3 regions of the Weizmannia sp. FSL W8-0401 genome follow, and region 3 is predicted to be linked to each of the others. Evidence: a T-box and tRNA genes for the amino acid it is inferred to sense, from the RefSeq annotation. Region 3 holds a T-box; the other regions hold tRNA genes.
The links. A T-box is a leader RNA that pairs with one kind of tRNA and senses whether it is charged. The one in region 3 lies ahead of NSU00_RS09830 (valine--tRNA ligase), so its partner is inferred to be a tRNA-Val.

Region 1 (2,232 bases), 230 kb from region 3:
GACAGTGTCAGGCAGGCAGTTTGACTGGGGCGGTCGCCTCCTAAAAGGTAACGGAGGCGCCCAAAGGTTCCCTCAGAATGGTTGGAAATCATTCGCAGAGTGTAAAGGCATAAGGGAGCTTGACTGCGAGACTTACAAGTCGGGCAGGGACGAAAGTCGGGCTTAGTGATCCGGTGGTTCCGCATGGAAGGGCCATCGCTCAACGGATAAAAGCTACCCTGGGGATAACAGGCTGATCTCCCCCAAGAGTCCACATCGACGGGGAGGTTTGGCACCTCGATGTCGGCTCATCGCATCCTGGGGCTGTAGTCGGTCCCAAGGGTTGGGCTGTTCGCCCATTAAAGCGGTACGCGAGCTGGGTTCAGAACGTCGTGAGACAGTTCGGTCCCTATCCGTCGCGGGCGCAGGAAATTTGAGAGGAGCTGTCCTTAGTACGAGAGGACCGGGATGGACGCACCGCTGGTGTACCAGTTGTCTTGCCAAAGGCATCGCTGGGTAGCTATGTGCGGAAGGGATAAGTGCTGAAAGCATCTAAGCATGAAGCCCCCCTCAAGATGAGATTTCCCACAGTTTAACTGGTAAGATCCCTGAAAGATGATCAGGTTGATAGGTCCGGGGTGGAAGCGCGGCGACGCGTGCAGCTGACGGATACTAATCGATCGAGGACTTAACCACGAAAAGCGAAGGTGCCTTGTTTAGCCCCGACAAGCGAATGTTCTGACCGGCATGAAGCCGTCTTTTGGCTCCGTGGCGGGCAGGTGATTCGACCTCGAGGGGCTAGGCACCGAAGCTGGACAATTCTCAAAGTTAGAAGCAGAAACGCATTCTCCGTTTACAGTTTTTTTCTCCCATCCAGTTTTCAGGGAACATATCCCAAAATTATACTGGTCCGGTGATGATGGCGGAAAGGTCACACCCGAATACATCCCGAACTCGGAAGTTAAGCTTTCCAGCGCCGATGGTAGTTGGGGGTTTCCCCCTGCGAGAGTAGGACGTTGCCGGGCCATAATACGGAGGATTAGCTCAGCTGGGAGAGCGTCTGCCTTACAAGCAGAGGGTCGGCGGTTCGATCCCGTCATCCTCCATTTTTATGCCATCCCGGTTCAGGGGCAACCGGCTTTCTATCGGAAGTTCGGGGATACTGCCTTGTGACCGGCACATACTCGCGGGAATCCTGAAAGAAAATAGATATGTACATATTTAACCCAATATAGTATAATTTTCTTTGTGACAAGTAATGTCGTTATCGGAATATGAGCCATTAGCTCAGTTGGTAGAGCATCTGACTTTTAATCAGAGGGTCGCAGGTTCGAATCCTGCATGGCTCACCATTTATCTTATCTGCGGGTGTGGCGGAATTGGCAGACGCACCAGACTTAGGATCTGGCGCCGCAAGGCGTGGGGGTTCGACTCCCTTCACCCGCACTGTTTAGCACGATATGCGGAAGTAGTTCAGTGGTAGAACATCACCTTGCCAAGGTGGGGGTCGCGGGTTCGAATCCCGTCTTCCGCTCCATTTTATCCCGCCGGGGTGGCGGAATTGGCAGACGCACAGGACTTAAAATCCTGCGGTAGGTGACTACCGTACCGGTTCGACTCCGGTCCTCGGCATCAGTACCATGACAAATGCGCCCATAGCTCAATTGGATAGAGCGTTTGACTACGGATCAAAAGGTTAGGGGTTCGACTCCTCTTGGGCGCGCTTATTCCTCTTTCGGGAAGTAGCTCAGCTTGGCAGAGCACATGGTTAGGGACCATGGGGTCGCAGGTTCAAATCCTGTCTTCCCGACCATGAAGATGATCATAGTGGGGCCTTAGCTCAGCTGGGAGAGCGCCTGCTTTGCACGCAGGAGGTCAGCGGTTCGATCCCGCTAGGCTCCACCAAACAGGTCAAATAACGGCGGCGTAGCTCAGCTGGCTAGAGCGTACGGTTCATACCCGTGAGGTCGGGGGTTCGATCCCCTCCGCCGCTATATTTCGTATATCGGACCTTTAGCTCAGCTGGTTAGAGCAGACGGCTCATAACCGTCCGGTCGTAGGTTCGAGTCCTACAAGGTCCACCATTTTTTATTTTTCGCTTATCATACGGAGGAATACCCAAGTCTGGCTGAAGGGATCGGTCTTGAAAACCGACAGGCGGGTTACACCGCGCGGGGGTTCGAATCCCTCTTCCTCCGCCATTTCATTATTTATCATCGCGGGGTGGAGCAGTCTGGTAGCTCGTCGGGCTCA
Region 2 (2,232 bases), 430 kb from region 3:
GCGGGCGCAGGAAATTTGAGAGGAGCTGTCCTTAGTACGAGAGGACCGGGATGGACGCACCGCTGGTGTACCAGTTGTCTTGCCAAAGGCATCGCTGGGTAGCTATGTGCGGAAGGGATAAGTGCTGAAAGCATCTAAGCATGAAGCCCCCCTCAAGATGAGATTTCCCACAGTTTAACTGGTAAGATCCCTGAAAGATGATCAGGTTGATAGGTCCGGGGTGGAAGCGCGGTGACGCGTGCAGCTGACGGATACTAATCGATCGAGGACTTAACCAAATAGAAAAGCGAAGGTGCCTTGTTTAGCCCCGACAAGCGAATGTTCTGACCGGCATGGAGCCGTCTTTTGGCTCCGTGACGGGCAGGTGATTCGACCTCGAGGGGCTAGGCACCGGAGCTAGACAATAGAAAAGCGGAAGCGCCTTGGTCATCGGCGTATGAACTTCAAGGCCCCCGCCTGAGATAAAGGAAACACGACGAGCCCTAAAGGCGAGTCGATGCCCGCTTATCGTAGGAAAGGGGGACGGGAAGTTCACTAGCCGATAGGCGCTGGAGCTGGACAATTCTCAAAGTTAGAAGCAGAAACGCATTCTCCGTTTACAGTTTTTTCTCCCATCCGGTTTTCAGGGAATACAATTATTTCTCTTGATAAATAACAGCAACTGTGTTATACTATTTCTTGTCATTAAGGTCCGGTGATGATGGCGGAAAGGTCACACCCGAACACATCCCGAACTCGGAAGTTAAGCTTTCCAGCGCCGATGGTAGTTGGGGGTTTCCCCCTGCGAGAGTAGGACGCTGCCGGGCCCGATATTCCGCAGTAGCTCAGTGGTAGAGCAATCGGCTGTTAACCGATCGGTCGTAGGTTCGAATCCTACCTGCGGAGCCATAATGGAGAGCTGTCCGAGAGGCCGAAGGAGCACGATTGGAAATCGTGTAGGCGGCTAAAAGCTGTCTCAAGGGTTCGAATCCCTTGCTCTCCGTCATGATCCATATGGCCCGTTGGTCAAGCGGTTAAGACACCGCCCTTTCACGGCGGTAACACGGGTTCGAATCCCGTACGGGTCACCATTTACATATTTGGAGGATTAGCTCAGCTGGGAGAGCGTCTGCCTTACAAGCAGAGGGTCGGCGGTTCGATCCCGTCATCCTCCACCATTTTATCATCGCGGGGTGGAGCAGTCTGGTAGCTCGTCGGGCTCATAACCCGAAGGTCGCAGGTTCAAATCCTGCCCCCGCAATTTACATATAAAGGTCCCGTAGTGTAGCGGTTATCACGCCTGCCTGTCACGCAGGAGATCGCGGGTTCGATTCCCGTCGGGACCGCCATCTGTATTTTACATAATCGCGGCTCGGTAGCTCAGTCGGTAGAGCAAAGGACTGAAAATCCTTGTGTCGGCGGTTCGATTCCGTCCCGAGCCACCATTGGCCGGTCTAGCTCAATTGGTAGAGCAACTGACTTGTAATCAGTAGGTTGGGGGTTCAAGTCCTCTGGCCGGCACCACGCAATATGGAGGGGTAGCGAAGTGGCTAAACGCGGCGGACTGTAAATCCGCTCCCTCAGGGTTCGGCGGTTCGAATCCGTCCCCCTCCATTTTTAAAGGGGCATAGTTTAAAGGTAGAACAGAGGTCTCCAAAACCTCCAGTGTGGGTTCGATTCCTACTGCCCCTGCCATTATGATGGCGGTTGTGGCGAAGTGGTTAACGCACCGGATTGTGGCTCCGGCATTCGTGGGTTCGATTCCCACCATCCGCCCCATATTTGATTGGGCCATAGCCAAGCGGTAAGGCAACGGACTTTGACTCCGTCATGCGCTGGTTCGAATCCAGCTGGCCCAGTATGCGGAAGTAGTTCAGTGGTAGAACATCACCTTGCCAAGGTGGGGGTCGCGGGTTCGAATCCCGTCTTCCGCTCCATTGATGGCGGCATAGCCAAGAGGTAAGGCAGAGGTCTGCAAAACCTTTATCACCGGTTCGATTCCGGTTGCCGCCTCCATCATATTGTGCCGGTGTGGCGGAATTGGCAGACGCGCACGACTCAAAATCGTGTTCCTTCGGGAGTGTCGGTTCGACCCCGACCACCGGTATAACACAGTATTACATTGAAAGCTGATGCCAAACGGAACGCTTCTCAAGATAAAGAGAAGCGTTTTTTATTGCAATTATATTATTGAAGCCGAGGCCATTTAAGCAGCTGCTTGAAAGCGTACACTTGTGGGTATCTACAGTTTTT
Region 3 (2,232 bases):
TGCTTTCAAGTCCTTCACGATCTGTTTGCGGCATTCAAACCGGTCCATGCCTTTGTATTTTCCGGCATTTTCATTCATTGTGCCGTCCTCGTTCATCACAAGGATGCGTTCGAGATTGTGGCGGTTCCCGACTTCGAAGTCGTTCGGGTCATGGGCCGGTGTAATTTTTACGGCACCGGAACCAAATGCCATATCAACATACTCGTCTGCGATAATCGGAATTTCGCGGCCGACGATTGGCAATACAATCGTTTTCCCGATTAAATGTTTGTAGCGTTCATCATCCGGGTGGACAGCGACCGCCGTATCACCCAGCATCGTTTCCGGGCGCGTTGTCGCGATTTCAATCGTGCCGGAACCGTCGCTTAACGGGTATGCCAGATGGTAAAATGCGCCCTGCACCTCTTTGTAGACTACTTCAATATCGGAAAGCGCCGTTTTCGTTTCCGGGTCCCAGTTGATGATGTACTCGCCGCGGTAAATCAAGCCTTTTTTATAAAGCGAAACAAATACTTCTTTTACAGCTTTTGACAGCCCTTCATCGAGCGTAAAACGTTCGCGCGAATAATCGAGACCGAGGCCGAGTTTCGCCCATTGTTTGCGGATAAAGTGAGCGTATTCCGCTTTCCACTTCCATGCTTCTTCCGTAAACTTCTCGCGGCCGAGGTCATAGCGGGATTTGCCTTCTTCACGCAGTTTGGCTTCCACTTTTGCCTGCGTTGCAATCCCGGCGTGGTCCATCCCCGGCAGCCAGAGCACATCATAGCCCTGCATCCGTTTCATCCGGGTTAAAATATCCTGCAAAGCCGTATCCCAGGCATGGCCGAGATGGAGCTTGCCGGTTACGTTCGGCGGCGGAATCACAATCGTGTACGGCTTCTTTTCCGGATCGCCTTTTGCTTCGAAAAATTTGCCGTTCACCCACCATTCATAGCGCCCTTTTTCAACAGCCTGCGGATCATATTTGGTCGGCATGCTGATGTCCTGCTGTTCCATTTGTATCATTCCTTTCTGCGTTTTTTGCGGATAAACACAAAAACTCCCTTCGCCATAAAAGGACGAAAGGAGTCTGTTCGCGGTACCACCTTTTTTCACGGGCAAACGGATGCCCGGCACTCTCGGGTCATTAACGGCACTTCGCCGGCTTTTGCTATTATCGGGTTCACAAAAGCTACTCCCGGGCGACCTTCCAGCCTGTTTCGCATAGGAAATCTTTCAGCAGCTGATTCCCCTCTCTGCATGGAAACAAAATCTGTACTCTTCCCGTTCATTGTATTTTGATTTTTGAAATTGGCTATAGTTTATGGTATCGGTTTTTTTGAAAATCGTCAATAGCATTGCCCATTTTTAGAAAAAATATGCAACGGATTCACTTATCCGCCCGCTTTTCATACATTATCGTTGAGGGATAGGTGGATGATGATGAAGAAAAAAATTGACAAACAGGCCGTCCGTACTTGGGGGCGGAATGCAAAAAAAGTGTGCAAGCAGCTGATTCTTCCGTTCTCCGTCTTTCAGGCCATCCGCACGATTATTTTTCCGACCACGTTTGACGTCCTGCTGCTTGCCATATTTATTCTCATTTATCTCGGGTTCCAGTATGAATGGTTTTAATGGCCGTCCCTGCTTTTCATGACGCGGGGGCGGTCCCTTGTGACAACTGCATGACGACATACTCGGTATTTTTCATCCGCCAGTACTTTTCCTGCAGTTTCGCGACTGCTCTCGCTTCATGGCGTTTCCCTTCATTTGCAAAGTATTCCTCCACGGTTTGGATGATCGGTGCGGGATAAGCGAGATAGCTGAAAAATAAGCTTTTTTCATCTTCCTTAAGCGGAAAATAGCTGAAGTAGGTCTTCACCCAGTCCACGCAGTCGTCAAACCGGCTCGGATAGGAGTCGAGCGCCCGCGACAAGAAGGGAAGCAGGTCATAAAAAGGCGCAGCGGTTTTTGCCAGTTCGAAATTAGTGAAGTATCCGAGCCCGCGTTCATCGTACAGGAAATGCTCCGTTGAAATTTTTCCGTGGATGGTCACCGTTCTCGCTTTCTCCATCTCTTTCGATTGTTCATACCAGTTTTCCAGCTGCTGGATCGAGAATTTGAGCGCCTGGTTCGTTTCATTGTAAAAGGTGCAGTACAACAGGGCAAACGGGGACATATAGACCTGCTCTTCACACCGTTCAAGGAACTCTTCTAAAAAATCCTGCTGCCCGTACCAGCGGGAAAGGGTTT

Region 1: it encodes a tRNA-Val, which carries the amino acid that the T-box ahead of NSU00_RS09830 (valine--tRNA ligase) is inferred to sense. The anticodon was not compared.
Region 2: it encodes a tRNA-Val, which carries the amino acid that the T-box ahead of NSU00_RS09830 (valine--tRNA ligase) is inferred to sense. The anticodon was not compared.

Annotation. Positions count from the first base shown of each region.
Region 1 is NZ_JBBPAG010000001.1:2,236,484-2,238,715, reverse strand. It holds rRNA gene NSU00_RS11010 (23S ribosomal RNA) at 1-675, shown strand, start outside; rRNA gene rrf (5S ribosomal RNA) at 889-1,004, shown strand; tRNA gene NSU00_RS11000 (tRNA-Val) at 1,013-1,085, shown strand; tRNA gene NSU00_RS10995 (tRNA-Lys) at 1,256-1,331, shown strand; tRNA gene NSU00_RS10990 (tRNA-Leu) at 1,344-1,425, shown strand; tRNA gene NSU00_RS10985 (tRNA-Gly) at 1,442-1,516, shown strand; tRNA gene NSU00_RS10980 (tRNA-Leu) at 1,526-1,611, shown strand; tRNA gene NSU00_RS10975 (tRNA-Arg) at 1,629-1,702, shown strand; tRNA gene NSU00_RS10970 (tRNA-Pro) at 1,716-1,792, shown strand; tRNA gene NSU00_RS10965 (tRNA-Ala) at 1,809-1,884, shown strand; tRNA gene NSU00_RS10960 (tRNA-Met) at 1,900-1,973, shown strand; tRNA gene NSU00_RS10955 (tRNA-Ile) at 1,987-2,063, shown strand; tRNA gene NSU00_RS10950 (tRNA-Ser) at 2,088-2,180, shown strand; tRNA gene NSU00_RS10945 (tRNA-Met) at 2,197-2,232, shown strand, end outside.
Region 2 is NZ_JBBPAG010000001.1:2,433,200-2,435,431, reverse strand. It holds rRNA gene NSU00_RS12065 (23S ribosomal RNA) at 1-278, shown strand, start outside; rRNA gene rrf (5S ribosomal RNA) at 691-806, shown strand; tRNA gene NSU00_RS12055 (tRNA-Asn) at 814-888, shown strand; tRNA gene NSU00_RS12050 (tRNA-Ser) at 893-982, shown strand; tRNA gene NSU00_RS12045 (tRNA-Glu) at 996-1,070, shown strand; tRNA gene NSU00_RS12040 (tRNA-Val) at 1,082-1,157, shown strand; tRNA gene NSU00_RS12035 (tRNA-Met) at 1,167-1,240, shown strand; tRNA gene NSU00_RS12030 (tRNA-Asp) at 1,253-1,328, shown strand; tRNA gene NSU00_RS12025 (tRNA-Phe) at 1,349-1,424, shown strand; tRNA gene NSU00_RS12020 (tRNA-Thr) at 1,428-1,503, shown strand; tRNA gene NSU00_RS12015 (tRNA-Tyr) at 1,512-1,593, shown strand; tRNA gene NSU00_RS12010 (tRNA-Trp) at 1,601-1,674, shown strand; tRNA gene NSU00_RS12005 (tRNA-His) at 1,683-1,758, shown strand; tRNA gene NSU00_RS12000 (tRNA-Gln) at 1,767-1,838, shown strand; tRNA gene NSU00_RS11995 (tRNA-Gly) at 1,842-1,916, shown strand; tRNA gene NSU00_RS11990 (tRNA-Cys) at 1,922-1,995, shown strand; tRNA gene NSU00_RS11985 (tRNA-Leu) at 2,005-2,086, shown strand.
Region 3 is NZ_JBBPAG010000001.1:2,007,429-2,009,660, forward strand. It holds gene NSU00_RS09830 (valine--tRNA ligase) at 1-996, opposite strand, end outside; T-box leader at 1,052-1,280, opposite strand; gene NSU00_RS09835 (hypothetical protein) at 1,423-1,614, shown strand; gene ysxE (spore coat protein YsxE) at 1,631-2,232, opposite strand, start outside.